4 regions of the Streptomyces sp. NPDC092296 genome follow, and region 3 is predicted to be linked to each of the others. Evidence: riboswitches for the same ligand, from Rfam matches in the RefSeq annotation. Region 3 holds a riboswitch; each other region holds the start of a gene.
What was found. A riboswitch is a leader RNA that binds a small molecule or an ion and turns the genes downstream of it on or off. The one in region 3 is predicted to bind cobalamin.

Region 1 (4,578 bases), on a different contig from region 3:
CAGGTTCACCCCGAAGCCGTACTCGCTCACCAGCCGGCCGACCACCGCCAGTCCCCGGCGGGGCGGGTCGCCCAGGTCGGAGAAGTGCACCGGGAGGTGGCCGCCGGCCACCGCCATCGCGCGGTCCCGCTCCTCGCGGGTCATGCCGACCCCGGCATCGTCGATGGTGACGACCGCGCCGTTGTGCGCCGACTCGGTGGTGATCCACAGTGCGCTGTCCGGCGGTGAGAAACGCAGTCCGTTGCCGATCAGCGCGGTGAGGACCATCGCCAGCGGCTCCACGGCGTGCGCGGCGACGGCGGTGCCGGTGGCGACCCGGTGCACCGCCCTGATCCGGTCCACCTGCTTCAGCCGGGAACCGGCGCCGCTGACGATGTCGGCCAGGTGGGCGACCTCGCGGACCACTCCCGGCCACGACCCGGACAGTACCGCCAACTCCTGGACCAGGCGCAGCAGCTGCTCATTGGTGTGGTCCAGCTCGCGCAGGGCCGCGTTGGCCTCGGCCATCTCCCGGCCGGAGAACCGCATCTGATGGGTGCGCAGCCGGCTCTGGGTGTCGTACAGGGCGACCTGCATGGACCGGGTGGCGCCGCTCAGCACCGCCGCCGCGCCGGACTCGGTACGGGCCTGCTCGGCCAGCACCGCCTCTTCGACCTGGTGCAGGCACTGCTGGAGCAGGTCGGCGGGCTCACTGCCGGGTAAACGGCTGTCGGACAGGCCGGGGTCACGGGAGAACGGCAGCGCCGCGCGGCGGGCGGCGGCGGGCAGGCGGACCTCGGCGAACTCGCGTAACGCGGCGGTGAGGTCCGCTAACTCCCGGCGCGCCTGTTCGGCGCGCTGGTCGGCGTCGGCGGCCAGGGCTTCGGCCTGCTGGGCGCGGGTGGCGGCCTGCTCGGCCCGCTCCCGGGCCCTGCGGACTTCGGTGTCGCTCCGGGCGCGCTCGTGCTGCCGCTTCACCGCCTCGGCTTCGGCGGTCTCGGCGCGGGTGGTCGCCTGGGTGGTCTCGCGTCGGCGCCGGGTCAGCGCGGGCCGCATGGCTGCCGCGCCTCCGGCGGCGCCGACGGCGGCTGTCGCGGCGACGACAGCCACGTCTATCGGGATCATCGGGGTTTGCCTAGGGTCGGGGGCCGGGTGGGTGCCGCGGGGCAGGTCGGTGCCGTCGGCGAGGCGACGCGCGGCGTGATCACTCTGGCACGATTATGCCGACGTCCTGAACGCAGGAGGTCACTTTGGCCATTTCGTACGGGCTCACGGGCACGTGCGCCGCCCCTGGCGGGGGGCGCGGGGAAGTGACGGGCACGTGCCCCACCAGGGCGCGAGGAACTGCGCGGCCGGCCGACCACCGAGGTAGTGGGGTCCGTACGGCGGTGAGTTGCAGGTGCGAAGGGGGTTTTTCGCGCAGTTCCTCGCGCCCCTGGGAGGTGCAGGGTTGCCGAACGGGGGCGAAGTGCAGGTCAGGGCGGGGTTATTCGCGCAGTTCCTCGCGCCCCTGGGAGGTGCAGGGTTGCCGAACGGGGGCGAAGTGCAGGTCAGGGCGGGGTCATTCGCGCAGTACCCCGCGCCCCTGGGGAGGCGCAGGGTTGCCGAACGGGGGGTGAAGTGCAGGTCAGGGCGGGGTGGGGGTCAGCGGGTGAGGACGCAGTCGCCGCAGAGGGGGCCCCGGGTGTCGGGGGCGGCGCGGTAGATGAGGCAGCAGCTGCGGCGGCGGAACGCCCCCGTGGGGGTGGTGGTGCTCGCGGCCCGCAGTGGGGGGCGGGCGAGCAGCAGGGCGGCGAGCGTACGGACGCGGTCGGCCAGGGCCGGGCGGGCGGACGCGATCATGTCGGCCGCGCCGTTGACGGCGGAAGCCGCATTGCCGTGCAGGATCTGCGGCGAGACCGAGAACGGCCGGAAGGCGGCGGCCAGTTCCGCCAGGCCGGTGTCCAGCAGCCTGCATCCCAGCAGCTCCGCGAGCTGTTCCGGGGTGCGCCGCTCCGCGATCGGGCCGTCGGGGGCGGAGAGCGGGACGGGTCCGCCGAGGACGGGCTGCCACCACAGCGTGCCGAGGTCCGGCGCCAGCAGCCGGCCGTGCAGCACGGCGGCGGCCAGCGCCGGGGACAGCAGCCGGGCCGCCAGCCCGAGGTGGGCCACCGAGGCGGCCACCCGCAGCTCTACCGCGTCCGCGGCCTGACCGCCCGCCAGGGCCAGCCAGTCGCGTACCGCCGCCACCCGGGCCGCCGGGACGGCCGGGTCGCGGACCAGCTCGGACATGGGCCGCCACGGCGGGGTCGGCGCCGAGCCCGCCGGGTGGGTGTGCAGGGCGAAGAACGGCCCGAGCGCGGTGATCTCCTCGATCACCGCGCTCGACGCCGGTCCGTCAGGGCCGGAAGCGGTCATGCGCCGACCGGGTCCGGCTCCCGGGTGGGGGCGCCGGTCGCGGTCCGGGGCTGGAGCAGGCGCTCGGCCAGCGGGCCGAAGACCAGTCCGATGGCCGCCCAGAGCAGCAGCTGCGCGGCGACGGAGTAGAACCGGAACGAGAAGAGCAGATCCGCCGGGAAGCCCGGGAAGACGATCGCGCCCTTGTCGTCGGTCAGCGGCAGCGGCGTCTCCGTGGCGTGGTCGCCGTAGTGCTCCTTGTTGAACGCCAGGTGGCCGAACGACGGCATGATCAGCATGACGATCCCGATCGCGACGACGAACGCGGCGGCGGCCAGCAGCGTGGCGTTCCAGTTGCCGAAGCGCGGCTGGAGCCGCCTGCCGAGCCAGACGGCGCCGACCGAGAAGGCGACCGAGAACACCACCATCAGCAGGTAGAGGCCGCTGCGGGCGCCGATGGTCTCCTCGTGGCCGATCGCGGGCGGGTTGGCCGGGTACTTGACGAACGGCACCAGGTAGAGCGCGAGGAACCCGGCCCCGGCCACCAGCAGCGCCAGCGGCCGCGCCCGCAGCCCGCCGACCCGGCCCAGGCAGACGGCGTAGGCCACGGCGAACAGGGCGCCCATGGCCATGCCGAAGAGGATCATGCCCACGCCGATGCCGACGTCGGCCTGGATGGTGCGGCTGAACAGGTCCGGGTCCGCTGCCTCCGTGGTCAGGCCGGTGGCCTTGTCCAGGACGGCCTGGGCGGCGTCACGGCCGCTCTCGTAGTCGATGGCCTTGGTGATCTGCGGTTCGGCGAAGATCCGCGCGAAGACGAAGGCGAGCAGGCCCGCGACTGCGCCGGCGAGTACGCCGCGCAGGAGGAGCTTCTTTTCCATGTCGAGTTGTCCGTGCCTTCTTCGAACCGGTCAGTGGCAGGGGAAGCCGAGGAAGTGCCGGGCGTCGTGGACGAACTCGTGCACATGCATGTCGTTGCCGAACACCGAGACGGCGCCCTGGTCGACACCGATGAAGTAGTAGGCGATCAGCGCGATCAGCGCGGTACCGGCAAGCCAGAGTACGGACTTGGAGACCGGCAGGACGACCGGTGTGGCGGCCGGACGGGGCGTGGAGACACTGCTGCTCACGGAGAGCCCTCCTTCGGGGATCGTGCGTCCCTTGATCAAATGGGCGGTGTGATGGAGGAGTGTCTGACTTCACCGGTCACCGTGGGTGACCGGCACACAGTGGCGCGACCGTGCTGGATTCTCACCAGCTTCCTCATGCCATCACTACTCAGGGAGCGTAGGGGGCGCCGCTCCGGTGCGTCAATCAGACCGGTCGTACCCGTACCGGGCGGCCGGGGCGCGCAACACCGCAGGTGAGCCGCGCCCCGGCCGCCGCCGGGTCAGGAACCTGGGTCAGGAGTCCGCTCCCGGCAGGCCGCCCCGCACCTCGCGGGCGGCCGTGACCAGGTTCTCCAGCGAGGCCCTGACCTCCGGCCAGCCCCGGGTCTTCAGACCGCAGTCGGGGTTGACCCAGAGCCGCTCGGCGGGGATGGCGTCAAGCCCCCTGCGCAGCAGGGCGGCCGCCTCCTCGGCGCTCGGGACGCGCGGCGAGTGGATGTCGTACACCCCGGGGCCGACCTCGCGCGGGTAGCCGGCGGCGGCCAGCTCGTCCGCGACCTGCATGTGGGAGCGGGCGGCCTCCAGGGAGATCACATCGGCGTCGAGGTCGTCGATGGCCTGGAGGATGTCCCCGAACTCCGCGTAGCACATATGGGTGTGGATCTGGGTGGCCGGGCGGACGCCTGCGGTGGTGAGGCGGAATGCCTCGGTGGCCCAGTCCAGATACGCGGGCCGGTCGGCCGCGCGCAGCGGCAGCGTCTCGCGCAGCGCGGGCTCGTCCACCTGGATCACGGCGGTACCGGCCGCCTCCAGGTCGGCCACCTCGTCGCGCAGGGCGAGGGCGACCTGCCGGGCGGTCTCGCCGAGCGGCTGGTCGTCGCGGACGAAGGACCAGGCCAGCATGGTGACCGGGCCGGTGAGCATGCCCTTGACCGGGCGGTCGGTGAGCGACTGGGCGTACCGGGTCCAGCGGACCGTCATCGGCTCGGGGCGGGAGATGTCCCCGGCCAGCACCGGCGGCCGCACATAGCGGGTGCCGTACGACTGGACCCAGCCGTGCCGGGTGGCCAGGTAGCCGGTGAGCTGTTCGGCGAAGTACTGCACCATGTCGTTG
Region 2 (4,578 bases), on a different contig from region 3:
CCGGGGCATCCACATCGACGGCCTGGACCTGGTCGTCAACGTCGACCCGCCGGCCGACCACAAGGACTACCTGCACCGGGGCGGCCGCACCGCTCGGGCCGGCGAGTCCGGCACCGTGGTCACCCTGGTCCTGCCCAGCCAGCGCCGCGAGATGACCCGGATGATGGCCACCGCCAGCATCACCGCGCACACCGCCCGGGTGCACTCGGCCGACCCCGAGCTGGCCCGGATCACCGGCGCCCGCACCCCCTCCGGCATCGCGGTCACCATCAGCGAGCCCGCCCCGGCGCCGCGCCGGTCCCGCCGCGACGCGGGCCCCGACCGCAACCGCCGCAGCCGTCCCCGCCGCCGCACCGGCAGCGACCGCACCGGCGGCGACCGCTCCGCCGCCGACCGTTCGGGCAGTGGCCGCTCCGGCGGCGACCGCTCCTCCTTCGCCGCCTGAGCACCGGACCCGGTCGGACGACCGGAGCAGCACGCCGCGCCACCCGGGGCGGACCGGTGACCCCGGCCCGCCCCGGCGCCCCACCCGTACCGCGCCACAAGCCAACCGAGGAAGGCGCCCCCGTGCTCACCATGTCCACCCCGCCGGCCCTGTCCGGCGACGCCACCGCCACCGAGGCCGCCACCCCGGCCGGCCTCCAGATCAGCGACGACGTCATCGTCGACACCGCGCTGGACATCCTGAACAGCGCCCACGTCGACTACCTGCTGGTACGCGGCGACGACGGCCGCTGCGCCGGGGTCCTCACCCGGGCCCAGCTGGCCCCGTACCGCACCCGCTCCTGGTACACCGAGCGCATCCGCGTCCGGGACATCGTCCACGACCGGGGCCCCTACCCGGGCCCCCGCACGCCGCTGGCCGCGGCGGTCGGCGCCATGCACACCCGGTCGCTGCCGGCCGTGCCGGTGCTGGACGAGGACGGCTGCGTCCTGGGCGTGCTGACCCTCGCCGTGCTGCGGACGGCCCCGGCCGCCCCCGCCGCCGGGCAGGGCGTGGCCGCGTAGCCGGGGAGCCGCACCCGGCGCGCCGGGTACGGCCGCCCGAGCCCCCGGCGGGCTCGGGCGGTCCGGCCTGCCCCGACGGCGCCGGGTCTTCGGCGGGACCTTCCGCAACTCTCCAGTAGCGTGATGGACATGAGTCACCCGCACCCCGAACTGGGACCCCCGCCCCCGCTGGCCGACGGCGCCCTGCGCATCATCGCGCTGGGCGGACTGGGCGAAATCGGCCGTAACATGACCGTCTTCGAGCACGCCGGACGCCTGCTCATCGTCGACTGCGGCGTGCTGTTCCCCGAGGAGAACCAGCCCGGGGTGGACGTGATCCTCCCCGACTTCACCGCGATCCGCGACCGGCTGGACGACATCGAGGCCATCGTCCTCACCCACGGCCACGAGGACCACATCGGCGGCGTGCCGTACCTGCTGCGCGAGCGCTCCGACATCCCCGTGGTCGGCTCCAAGCTCACCCTGGCCTTCCTCCAGGCCAAGCTGAAGGAGCACCGCATCACCCCCCGCACCGTCCGGGTCCGCGAGGGCGACCGCCGCCGGTTCGGCCCCTTCGACTGCGAGTTCGTCGCGGTCAACCACTCCATCCCGGACGGCCTGGCGGTTGCGCTGCGCACCCGGGCCGGGCTGGTGCTGCACACCGGCGACTTCAAGATGGACCAGTTCCCGCTGGACGAGCGGATCACCGACCTGCGTGCCTTCGCCCGGTTGGGCGAGGAGGGCGTCGACCTCTTCCTGGTCGACTCCACCAACGCCGAGGTCCCCGGCTTCAGCATCTCCGAGCGCGACCTCGCGCCCGCCATCGAGCAGGTGTTCCGCACCGCGCCGCGCCGGGTGATCGTCTCCAGCTTCGCCAGCCATGTGCACCGCATCCAGCAGGTGCTGGACGCCGCCCACCAGCACGGCCGCAAGGTCGCCTTCGTCGGCCGCTCCATGGTCCGCAACATGGGCATCGCCCGGGAGCTCGGCTACCTCAAGGTCCCGCCGAACCTGCTGGTCGACCACAAGGAGCTGGACGGGCTGCCCGACAAGCAGGTCACCCTGATCTGTACCGGCTCCCAGGGCGAGCCGATGGCCGCGCTGTCCCGGATGGCCAACCGCGACCACATCATCCGGATCGGCAAGGGCGACACCGTCCTGCTGGCCAGCTCGCTGATCCCGGGCAACGAGAACGCCATCTACCGCGTCATCAACGGCCTCACCCGCTGGGGCGCGCACGTGGTCCACAAGGGCAATGCCAAGGTCCACGTCTCCGGGCACGCCAGCGCCGGTGAGCTGGTCTACTGCTACAACATCATCCGGCCCCGCCATGTGATGCCGGTGCACGGCGAGTGGCGCCATCTGCGGGCCAACGCCGACCTGGCCATCCGGACCGGGGTGGAGCCCGACCGCGCGCTGATCGCGGAGGACGGCGTGGTGGTCGACCTGGTCGACGGGCGCGCCTCCCTGACGGGCAAGGTGCCGGCCGGGTACGTGTACGTCGACGGCATGACCGTCGGCGGCGCCACCGAGGCGTCGCTGAAGGACCGCCGCACCCTGGCGGAAGAGGGTGTCATCACCGTCATCGCCATCGTGGACGCCGACACCGGCGCGCTGGCCGAGGCTCCCGACTTCCTGGCGCGCGGCTTCGTCCACGACGACACCACCTTCGAGCCGGTCATCCCGGTGATCGAGAAGGCCCTGGCCAACGCCGCGCAGGAAGGGATCGGCGAGGCCCACCAACTGGAGCAGCTCATCGTCCGGGCCGTCAGTTCCTGGGCCTGGCGGGCGCACCGCCGCAAGCCGATGATCATCCCGGTCATCATCGACGCCTGAGTCCCGGGTTCGCCGGGGGCGCGCGGCTCGGTGAGGTCGGGAACCTGAGCGCACCGTCGGGTGGGCGCAGCCGGTGCCGGACGCGTCCGCCCGGCGGCCGTCACCGTGTCCGGGTGCGACACGCCCCACCGCCCGGGGGGCCGACCGTGCCTTCTGACCGGACCCGTACGGCTGTCCGCAGACCCAACCGGTCGCTCCGCCGCGCCCACCGCCGGTGCCGCCGCCCTCGGCACCGGCGGAGCGACCCACCGGCTCACCCTCGCGGCCGACGACACCGCCACCCCCCGAGGCCCAGGTGTCGGTGGGTGCGGACTCCGTCCGGGCGGCTGACCCCCACTGGGCCAACCCCTACTGGGCCGCCCTTCGCCGGGCCGGCCCGCGCGGGTCGGCCCGGCCAGGTCTCATTCCCCCGTCCGCACTATGGACAACGACCCTCCTCGGCTTGATCGAGCGCCTAGGCTGGCGGTTGCAGCTGGTTCGCCCTGTCCGCCAGGCAGGCGCGTCGCAAGAGGGAACCCGGTGGGAATCCGGGACTGCCCCGCAGCGGTGAGCGGGAACGACCGCCGTCATACGCACTGGGCCCACCGGGTCTGGGAAGCGACGGCCAGTAGGAGCCTCGACCCCACGAGACGTGCCCGCGAGTCCGAAGACCTGCCACTGCCCGCGTGCGGCCACGCACGCGGAGATCCCGGTGACCTCGTGGGCGGGTCGGCGTACACAGGCAGGGCACACCAGGCAGGGCACCCGCGCGACGCGGCCCGCCGGGTCTGCCGTTCCTTCGCACCCTTCGCGCCCTTCGAACCGACCCGGGGTCGGTAGGGAGACATGCTCGCGAAGGAGAGTCCATGACCAGCAAGTCCGCAGCCGCGGCAGCACGGGCCACCGTGTACGGCTACCCCCGCCAGGGCCCCGACCGGGAGCTCAAGAAGGCCATCGAGGGCTACTGGAAGGGCCGGCTCACCGCCGACGCCCTCCGGGAGACGGCGGCCGACCTGCGCCGGTCCAACTGGCGGCAGCTCGCCGACGCGGGCATCCACGAGGTGCCCACCGGTGACTCCTCGCTCTACGACCACGTGCTGGACACCACGGTCGCCGTCGGCGCGATCCCCGCCCGCCACCGCGCGGCGGTCGACGCCGACCCGCTGGACGGCTACTTCGCCATGGCCCGTGGCACCCAGGACGTGGCGCCGCTGGAGATGACCAAGTGGTTTGACACCAATTACCACTACTTGGTGCCCGAACTCGACCCCGACACCGTCTTCACCGCGAACCCGGCCAAGCAGGTGGGCGAGCTGACGGAAGCCCTGGCGCTGGGCCTCACCGCCCGCCCGGTGCTGGTCGGCCCGGTCAGCTATCTGCTGCTGGCCAAGCCCGCCCCCGGCGTCGCGGAGGACTTCCAGCCGCTCACCCTGCTGGACCGGCTGCTCCCCGTCTACGCCGAGCTCCTGGCCGACCTGCGCGCCGCCGGCGCCGAGTGGGTACAGCTGGACGAACCCGCGCTGGTGCAGGACCGCACCCCGGCCGAGCTGGATGCCGCCGCCCGCGCCTACCGCGAGCTGGGCGGCCGCACCGACCGGCCCAGGCTGCTGGTCGCCTCGTACTTCGACCGCCTCGGTTCGGCGCTGCCCGTGCTCGCCAAGGCCCCGGTCGACGGCCTGGCGCTGGACTTCACCGGCCCGGCCGCCGCCAACCTGGAGGACCTGGCCGCCGCCGGCGGACTGCCCGGTAAGCGCCTGGTCGCCGGCGTGGTCGACG
Region 3 (4,578 bases):
CGCGCTTGAAGAGGTTGGAGACCTGCGGCTCGATGCACTCATAGACGCCCGCGATGGACGCGATGGTGGCGGTCGGCGCGATGGCCAGCAGCAGCGAGTTGCGCAGCCCGGTCTCGGCCAGCCGGGCGCGCAGCGCCTCCCAGCGGCCGGTCCAGTGCGGGGCGGCGGTCGGGAAGTGGTCGATGTGCAGCTGTCCGCGCGCGGCCCGGGTCTCCTCGTACGCGGGGTGCCGGCCGAGCGACTCCGCCAGGTCGCAGGAGGTCTCGTACGCGGCCAGCATGATGCGCTCGGCGATCAGCGTGGAGAGCTGCGCCGCCTCGGGCGAGTCGAAGGGCAGCCGCAGCCGGAAGAAGACGTCCTGCAAGCCCATCGCGCCCAGGCCCACCGGCCGCCAGCGGGAGTTGGAGGCGCCGGACTCGGGCGTCGGATAGAAGTTGATGTCCACCACGCGGTCCAGGAACGTCACGGCGGTGCGCACGGTGGCGTCCAGCCGCTCCCAGTCCAGCGCGTCCAGCAGGCCGGTGGGGTGCTCCGCGAGGTGGGTGGCCAGGTTGATCGACCCCAGGTTGCAGACGGCCGTCTCCGAGTCGTCCGTCACCTCCAGGATCTCGGTGCACAGATTGGAGGAGTGCACCGTGCGGCCGGGCAACGCGGTCTGGTTGGCGGCCCGGTTGGAGGCGTCCTTGAAGGTCATCCAGCCGTTGCCGGTCTGCGCCAGGGTGCGCATCATCCGGGCGTACAGGGTGCGGGCGGGGATGGTCCGCACCGCCTTGCCGGCCTGCTCGGCCTTCAGGTACGCGGCGTCGAAGTCGGCGCCCCACAGGTCGACCAGCTCGGGCGTGTCGACCGGGGAGAACAGCGACCACTCGGCGTCGGCCTCGACCCGGCGCATGAACTCGTCCGGAATCCAGTGCGCCAGGTTGAGGTTGTGGGTGCGCCGCGCCTCCTCGCCGGTGCTGTCCCGCAGCTCCAGGAACTCCTCGATGTCGGCGTGCCAGGTCTCCAGGTAGACGCAGGCCGCGCCCTTGCGCCGGCCGCCCTGGTTCACGGCGGCGACCGAGGAGTCCAGGGTGCGCAGGAACGGCACGATGCCGTTGGACTTGCCGTTGGTGCCCCGGATCAGCGAGCCCCGGGAGCGGATGCGGCTGTACGAGAGGCCGATGCCGCCAGCGTGCTTGGAGAGCCGGGCGATCTGGGCGTAGCGGCTGTAGATCGAGTCCAGCTCGTCCAGCGGGGAGTCCAGCAGGTAGCAGGAGGACATCTGCGGATGCCGGGTGCCGGAGTTGAACAGGGTGGGGGAGGAGGGCAGGTAGTCCAGTCGGCTCATCAGCCGGTACAGCTCGGCGACCGCGTCCGTGGAGTCCTCGTTCGCCAGCCCGCAGGCGACCCGGAGCAGGAAGTGCTGCGGGGTCTCGATCACCCGGCGGGTGATCGGGTGGCGCAGCAGGTAGCGGGACTGCACGGTGCGCAGGCCGAAGTACTCGAAGCGGCCGTCGCCGTCCTGGTCGATCAGCGCGTCCAGCGCGTCGGCGTGCCGGGCCACGAAGTCGGCCGTGCTGTCACCGATCAGCCCCTCGCGGTGGCCGAGGGCGATGGAGGCGGTGAAGCACACCGCGCCCTCGTCGGCGGCCTCGTCCGCGATCTCCCGGGCCAGCAGCCGGGCCGCGAGCCGGGAGTACTGGGGGTCCTCCGCGATCAGCGCGGCGGCGGCCTCCACGGCGAGTCCGCGCAGCTCGGCGAAGTCGGACCCGGCGTGCCGGCCGCGCAGCGCGGCGGCGGCGACATGGCCGGGGTCGACCTGGGGCAGATCGGCGGCGCAGTCGGTGAGCACGCGCAGCAGCGCGGTACCGGGCTCGTCCCGATCCGGGACTGCCGAGGCGGCTTCTGCGGGGGCAGCGGTGGTCAAGGCGCTCTCTCTCCTCCGGCCTGAGGGGCACCGGGACCGCACGGGAGCAGGGAGCGCCGGCGCGCACCCGACGGCCGACGGCCGCCCTGGTTGCGCGCTGCGTCCCCGGCCCACCCGCGAGGCCCGGACGTACACCGCTCGACGGCGTGGTGAAGCGCGCCGGGCGGACCGTCGGCAGGTAGTCGGACTCGCGGGGCCAGGCCCGCTCACCGCTGCGGGGCAGTCCCGGATTCGCACCGGGTTCCCCTGCGTCGACAGCGGAAGTGAGCATACATCTAGTGGCGGGTGTGCGATGCACCACCACATGTAGTGGCGCGCGCCGGACGGGCTTCCCGGAGAGAGCGGCTGCGGAGGGTCACAGATCGGCCGCGTACACCCACAGGTCGACGCCCGGGAAGGGCGACCAGTCGCGCTCCGGGGCCCGCCGGAAGCCCACCCGCTCGTACAGCCGGTGGGCGGCGTGCATGCCCTGCTGGGTGGAGAACGCCATCCGGGGCAGCCCCTGCGCGCGGACCCGGTCCATGGCCGCCCGGACCAGCGCCTCGCCCACGCCCCGGCCCCGGGCGGCGGGGGAGACCGCCAGCATCCGCAGCTCGCCCTCGTCGGGCCGGGCGATGTCCGCCCAGGCGGAGCCGGGCAGGGCGAGCGTCACGGAGCCGAGCACGGCTGCCGGGGCGTCCCGGGGGCCGGCTGGGCGGTCGGCGGCTGGGCGGTCGGCGGCTGCCCGGTCGACGGCGACGAGGAGTTCCGCCTCGGCGGCCCGGGTGCGGGCGTCGCGGAGCAGGGCGACGTAGTCGCTGTCCGCCGAGGTGTGGCCGTCTCCGACGAAGACGGCGGCGGTGATGCGGCCCGCAGCGTCGAGGTCCTCCTCGCGTGCGGTCCGTACGGCGATGTCCATCCGCCCAGTGTGACCGAGAGCCGCCACCGCTCGGCCGGGAGGTCGTCGCGGCCGCCCTCGCGGGCCGGCCGGTGGTCGGGGTCGTCCGGATAGCCGGTGGTCCGGTGGCCGCCGATGCTGCGGTGGTGCCTGGCGTCCAGGCCGACGAGCAGGCCGAGGAGGCCGAAGCCGCCGACGACCGCGAGGATTGCCCCTACCGATTCCATGGCTCCAGGGTGGCTCCCTGCTTGCGCCTGCAACGAGTGGCAGCAATGTCACATCTCCGCGAAAAACTGCCACCAGGGCCTGGTGTCCACGGCCCGGAGCGGGCAAGCTGGGCGGCATGCTGAAGGATGTCGTCGCGGTGGTGCTGGAGGAGGCCCATCCGTTCGAGCTGGGTGTCGCCTGCGAGGTCTTCGGGCTGGACCGCAGCGAGCAGGGGCTGCCGCGCTACGACTTCGCGCTCGCCGCCGACCGCCCCGGGCCGGTGCGCACCCACGCCGGGTTCAGCATCGACGCCCCGTACGGTCCCGAGCGGCTGGCCAGCGCCGACCTGGTCATCGCCGCCGCCACCCACATCCGCGACGAGTACCCGCCGGAGCTGCTGCTGGCGCTGCGGCAGGCCGTGGAGCGCGGCGCCCGGGTGCTCTCCATCTGCTCCGGGGCGTTCCTGCTGGGCGCGGCCGGGCTGCTGGACGGCCGCCGCTGCACCACCCACTGGCGGCACACCGACCTGCTGGCGGCGCGGTTCCCGCTGGCCACCCTGGAACCGGACGTGCTCTACGTGGACGCGGGCCAGGTGGTCACCTCGGCCGGCACCGCGGCGGGCATCGACGCCTGCCTGCACGTGGTCCGCCAGGAGCAGGGCAGCGAGGTGGCCCTGGCCATCGCCCGTCGGATGGTGGTCGCCCCGCACCGGGACGGCGGCCAGGCGCAGTACGTCGACCGCCCGCTGCCCGAGGCCCAGGGCGACTCGCTGGCCGGGGTGCTGGACTGGATGCGGCGCAACCTCGACCGGGAGGCGACCGTCAAGCAGCTGGCGGCCCGGGTGCACATGTCGCCGCGTACCTTCGCCCGGCGGTTCCAGCAGGAGACCGGGACGACGCCGCACCGGTGGCTGGTCGGGCAGCGGCTGCTCCAGGCCCAGCGGCTGCTGGAGGGCACCGACGAGACGGTGGACGCCATCGCGGCCCGGACCGGCTTCGGCAGTGCGGCGGCACTGCGCCACCACTTCGGCCGCTGGCTCGGCACCACCCCCGTGGCCTACCGCCGCACCTTCCGCGGGCCCACGCCGACCGCCCCCTGACCGGAGCGCTCCGCAGGGGCGCGAGGAACTGCGCGGGAAACCATGCACCTTCGTAGAGCATTTCGCCTGTGGCTGAGGAGGCGGCAGGGTGCGGCGCGGTGGTGGGTTGTTCGCGCAGTTCCTCGCGCCCCTGGCGGGGCAGGGTCCTCGCGCCCCCCGCGGGGGCCGGCGATCGGTCAGGGGGTGAGGTGGGCGGTGTCGTTGAAGCGGGTCCGGTGCGGGGGGCCGGGCGGGAGGAGCCATTCGCTGAGTGAGGCGTTCCGTACCGGCCCCTCCGCCGCGTGCACCGCCAGCAGCGCCGCCTCGTCCAGCCCCTCCAGCACCTGCCGCAGCATCAGCACCACCACGTCGTGGCAGACCAGCAGCACCCGCCGCCCGCCCTCCCGCTCGGCCAGGTCCGCGAGCACGCTGCGCAGCCGCAGCGCCACATCCGCCCAGGACTCACCGCCCGGCGGCCGGTAGTACAGCTCGCCCAGCCTCCGCCGCCGG
Region 4 (4,578 bases), on a different contig from region 3:
GTGCGCAGGGTGCGCCGGGCCCGCCGGTCGGCCTTGCGGAAGGTGTGGAAGTGCCCCGGGTGGTACAGGTGCGAGCGGGTGCCCTCGGCGCCCAGCGCCGGGCCGACCAGGAACAGGGTGTGCTTCCACAGCTTGTGCGCCTTGACGGTGGCCTCCAGGGTGCCGACCGTGCAGTGCAGCACCAGCTCCTCCGGCCAGGTCGCCTGGTGCGCGACCACCACCGGGGTCTCCTCGGCGTAGCCGCCCTCCCGCAGCTCGGCGGCCAGCTGGCCGCTGCGCGCCGCCGACAGGAAGATCGCCATGGTGGTGCCGTGCCGGGCGAACTCCCGCACCTCCTCGCCCGGCGGCATCGGCGTCTTGCCGCCGCCGAGCCGGGTCAGGATCACCGACTGGGCCACCTCGGGCACGGTCAGCTCCCGCTGCGCGATGGCCGCCACCGCCGAGAACGACGACACGCCGGGCACGATCTCGGTCTCCAGGCCCAGCTCCCGGCAGCGCTCCAGCTGCTCCTGCACCGCGCCCCAGAGCGACGGGTCCCCGGAGTGGATGCGGGCCACCTGGAGGCCGTCGCGGGCGGCCTCCTCGTACACCGCGAGGACGTCCTCCATCGGCACCAGCGAGGAGTCCAGCACCCGGGCCCCCGGGCGGGCGTGCTCCAGCACCTCGGCCTGCACCAGGCTGGCCGCCCAGACCACCACGTCGGCCGCGCCGATCGCTCGGGCGGCCCGGAAGGTCAGCAGGTCGGCCGCCCCGGGACCGGCGCCGACGAAGGTCACCTTGCCGCTGGTCGTACCGGTCACAGCTTTCCCCCTCGGGAGTCCCGCCGGGCGGGGCAGATCAGGGTGGACAGATACGGCTGCGGGGCGCCGTCCAGCTCGGCGGCCGGGCGGATCGACTCCTCCGGCAGGCCCAGCGAGGAGCCCCACACCGCGCCCTCGGTGCGGTCGGTCTCCCGCAGCGCGGCGGCGACCTCGGCGGCGATCCGGCCGAACTTGTACGCCACCACGGTGCCCGGCCCGGCCAGCGCCTGCCGCAGTACGGCGGCGCCGGCGGTTACCGGCACCAGGGTGAGCGGCTCGACGCCCTCCGCCAGCACGGTGCCGCTGCGCGCGGCCAGGTCCTGCATGGCGGTGATGCCGGGGACGGTCTCCACCACGGTGTCCGGGACGGCCTGCCGCACCGTCTGGGCCAGATAGGTGAAGGTCGAGTACACATTGGGGTCGCCGATGGTGGCGAACGCCACGGTGCCGTCCTCGCCCGCCTCGCGCAGCAGCGCCGCGACCCGCTCCCCGGCGGCGTCCCAGGCCGCCTCGCGGCGGGCGCGGTCCTCCCGCTCGTTCAGCGCGAACACCACCCGGACGACCTTGCCCGGATCGGTGTGGTGCAGCACGGTGGCCTCGGCGCGGCCGACCTCGCCGCTGTCCATCACCGGGACGACCACGGACCGCGCCTCGCGCAGCACCCGTACGCCCTTCACCGTGACCAGCTCCGGGTCGCCGGGACCCATGCCGACGCCGACCAGGCGGCGGCTCACGCGGACGGGCCGGGGTGGCGGCCGACGGGTCGGCCGGTGACGGGTCGGCCGGTGACGGCAGGCCGCGGCGGCGCGGCATGCGGAGAGCGCATGGCGGAAGTCCTCACTCGGGGTCCTCGCCCCGGTCGACGTGACGGCGGCCAGAGTCTCCTGGCTCCCGGATCAGCGCACCCCCGGGCCTTCCAACCGCACGTTCGCGGCCGTGGCCGACTCCCGCAGCGGGGCTGGTGGAGTCGGGGGTGCTCCCCGGTGACAGTGGCGGGACCGCGCCGGATTCGCACCGGACTTCCTCGTCAATGCCGCCGTGTATGGCCCGGAAATCCCATCACGCCCCCGGCCCCCAGTCAACAAGCCCCCCTGTGGCGTACACCGCACCGCACCTGCACCGATGCCGCCGCGCCCCCGCCCCGGCCCGGCCTCCGCCCCGCTGCGGGGGCGGCCGGAGCGTAGGGAAAGGCAGGATCTCCGGTATTCCGGCTGTCCGGGCTGCGATAACCGAATAAAAGGTACATAAATCGGGGCGCCCGGCGCGCTCGAACCCCAGAGCCGCCCGCAATCACGAGCGGATTCGCCGCCGCCAATTCGGGCCGCCGGGAGTAGCGTGTACCAGTGAGGGCGTCCCGCACGCCGGCCCACCGCCGGCGGCGTCCCCGACGCGCAGACACGCCGGGCGGTGCACACGCCCCGGGAACGGGTTCGCACCATGACCGTGGGCGGCATCCCCGCACGCAGACCGATTCTCTCCCTCCCCCTCCTCCCCGCTCCGCCGGGACACGGCGGTCCCTCCGCAGTGCTGCGGCACCGCCTCACGGGGCAGAAAGACCCCATGGGCGATGCAGACGACGCAGAGCAGAGCCCGGTCGGAGCCATCGGCCGGGTGACCGTGCCGATCCCGGCGGACGGCCCGGGTGAGGTGCTGCTGCCGGTGCGCGGCGGGACGGAGGCGTACGCCGCCTGGTCCGACACGCCGATCGCCAAGCATGTACGGGTCATCGTGGTGGACTCCACCTCGGCCCGCTCCGTCGTCGTCCAGCCCTTCCCCGCTCCCTGATCTCGCGATAAGGAGCCCCTATGTTGTTCTGGCATGTTCCCGCCCCCAATGAGGCGATGCTCATCTCCGGCTCCAAGCGGCAGGCCCAGGACACCCAGTTCAGGATCGTCACCGGGCACGGCAGTTTCGTCATGCCGATCAAGCAGAAGGCCCGCATGCTGTCGCTGGCGCTGCGCGAGGCGGAGATCACCGAGGACTGCGTCACCCAGCAGGGCATCCTGCTCAACGTCCGCGCCGTCACGGTGTTCAAGGTCGGCGACGACGTGGTGTCCATCGCCAACGCCGCCCGCCGCTTCCTGTCGGAGCAGAGCCGGATGGAGGAACTGGTCGGCCGCATCTTCGCGGGCCACCTCCGCTCCATCATCGGCGGACTCACCGTCGAGCAGATCATCCGGGAACGCGACCGGGTGGCCCAGGAGGTCAAGGAGGGCAGCCACAGCGAGATGGAGAAGCTGGGCATCGTCGTCGACGCGCTCCAGATCCAGGAGATCGAGGACGCCACCGGCTACATCGAGAACCTGGCGGCCCCGCACGCCGCCGCCGTCGCCAGCCAGGCCCGGATCGCGCGGGCCAGGGCCGACCAGGAGGCCACCGAGCGCGAGCAGCAGGCCGCCGCGCTGAAGGCCGCGTACGAGCGGGACACGGCGATCAAGCGGGCCGGCTTCCTGGCCGAGACCGAGCGGTCCAACGCCCACGCCGCCCAGGCGGGCCCGCTGGCCCAGGCCAGGGCCTCCCAGGAGGTCATCGAGGAGCAGACCGCGCTCGCCGAGCGCCAGGCGTCGCTGGCCGCCCAGCGGCTGGAGGCCGAGGTCAGGCGCCCCGCCGACGCCGAGGCGTACCGGCAGCGCACCCTGGCCGAGGCCGCCCGTGACCGGGCCAAGTTCGAGGCCGACGGTGACGCCTACGCCCAGCGGACCCTCGCCCAGGCCGAGGCGGACGCCAACAACGCCCGCGCCGCCTCGCTGCGGGACGGCAACCAGGAGCTCATCGCGGCCAACCGCATCGTGGAGAACCTCCCCGCCCTCGCCGACGCGGCCGCCCGGGGCATCTCCGGCTCCACGCTGACCGTGCTCAACGGCACCAGCGGCGTCAACGAGGTGGCGGCGGGCCTGGTCGGGCAGGCGATGGCCATCCTCGACGCCCTCAAGAAGACCCCGGCCGTCGGCTCGGGCCAGGCCTACCAGCAGCAGACCCAGAAGCCGGCCGAACAGGAACCCCAGCAACCCCAGGACTCCCAGGACACCCAGGCACCCCAGGACACCTGACCCCCACCCTCCCCAGCCGTGCCCCCCGGTCCACCACCGGGGGGCACGGTGCGCGCAGCGGCGGATTCACGCCGGACCGGAGCGTCCGCGAAATCCCCACGGCTCGCGGGCCCCGCCGTCCGGTACGCCTCGAATGTGCTGGGCCGGCTGAGCGGCCGGGGCGGGCGGTGCGGGAGGGGGCCGAATGTGTGGGGGGTTCACCCATACGGGTGTCTGATTCGGCCCGGTCGGAACCTGTATGGGCCCTGTGACGTCATTATCTCTCGGGTGCTGCGCCGAACCGCTGCGTCGGACGGACGCGCGGGGGCCGCCGCAGCCGGAGAGGCATTCAGGCGATGCAGCTGACAAGCGGGGCGTTCTTCGCGCTCACCGTCGCGACACTGGTGCTGCTCACCGTGCTGGTCATGGCGGTGTGGAATCGGATACCCGGCCCGCGTGCCGCCCGCTACGGGGGCCGGGTGGGGCTGCTGGTGCTCAACCAGGCCGTGGCGGTGCTGGTGGCGCTGATCTGGCTCAACAACACGTACAGCTTCTACGAGAGCTGGGACGACCTGCTCGGCGACAACGGCGGACAGGTCGCCCTGGGCCAGGACGGCGGCCCGAGCGGGCCCCGGGCCACGGCGGCCCTCGCCGGGGTGTCCGCGGCCGGGCATCCGGCGCTCACCTTCACCACCTACCGGCGGGACGTGCTCAGCGCCACGACGGTCGGCCCCCGGTCCCGGCTGCGC

Region 1: linked by a shared signal. The riboswitch ahead of ACIQGZ_RS09175 (CbtB-domain containing protein) and the one ahead of ACIQGZ_RS06300 (ribonucleoside-diphosphate reductase subunit alpha) in region 3 are both predicted to bind cobalamin.
Region 2: linked by a shared signal. The riboswitch ahead of metE (5-methyltetrahydropteroyltriglutamate--homocysteine S-methyltransferase) and the one ahead of ACIQGZ_RS06300 (ribonucleoside-diphosphate reductase subunit alpha) in region 3 are both predicted to bind cobalamin.
Region 4: linked by a shared signal. The riboswitch ahead of cobI (precorrin-2 C(20)-methyltransferase) and the one ahead of ACIQGZ_RS06300 (ribonucleoside-diphosphate reductase subunit alpha) in region 3 are both predicted to bind cobalamin.

The regions. Positions count from the first base shown of each region.
Region 1 is NZ_JBIVRB010000002.1:351,224-355,801, reverse strand. Features, by position in the region: gene ACIQGZ_RS09190 (ATP-binding protein) at 1-1,104, opposite strand, end outside; gene ACIQGZ_RS09185 ((2Fe-2S)-binding protein) at 1,624-2,376, opposite strand; gene ACIQGZ_RS09180 (CbtA family protein) at 2,373-3,236, opposite strand; gene ACIQGZ_RS09175 (CbtB-domain containing protein) at 3,267-3,485, opposite strand; cobalamin riboswitch at 3,524-3,674, opposite strand; gene metE (5-methyltetrahydropteroyltriglutamate--homocysteine S-methyltransferase) at 3,759-4,578, opposite strand, start outside.
Region 2 is NZ_JBIVRB010000002.1:346,051-350,628, forward strand. Features, by position in the region: gene ACIQGZ_RS09155 (DEAD/DEAH box helicase) at 1-445, shown strand, start outside; gene ACIQGZ_RS09160 (CBS domain-containing protein) at 577-1,008, shown strand; gene ACIQGZ_RS09165 (ribonuclease J) at 1,138-2,823, shown strand; cobalamin riboswitch at 3,297-3,480, shown strand; gene metE (5-methyltetrahydropteroyltriglutamate--homocysteine S-methyltransferase) at 3,669-4,578, shown strand, end outside.
Region 3 is NZ_JBIVRB010000001.1:1,354,699-1,359,276, forward strand. Features, by position in the region: gene ACIQGZ_RS06300 (ribonucleoside-diphosphate reductase subunit alpha) at 1-1,906, opposite strand, end outside; cobalamin riboswitch at 2,062-2,184, opposite strand; gene ACIQGZ_RS06305 (GNAT family N-acetyltransferase) at 2,262-2,804, opposite strand; gene ACIQGZ_RS06310 (helix-turn-helix domain-containing protein) at 3,127-4,089, shown strand; gene ACIQGZ_RS06315 (histidine phosphatase family protein) at 4,266-4,578, opposite strand, start outside.
Region 4 is NZ_JBIVRB010000010.1:56,290-60,867, forward strand. Features, by position in the region: gene cobM (precorrin-4 C(11)-methyltransferase) at 1-800, opposite strand, end outside; gene cobI (precorrin-2 C(20)-methyltransferase) at 797-1,534, opposite strand; cobalamin riboswitch at 1,678-1,831, opposite strand; gene ACIQGZ_RS20985 (hypothetical protein) at 2,361-2,585, shown strand; gene ACIQGZ_RS20990 (SPFH domain-containing protein) at 2,606-3,850, shown strand; gene ACIQGZ_RS20995 (alpha/beta hydrolase) at 4,186-4,578, shown strand, end outside.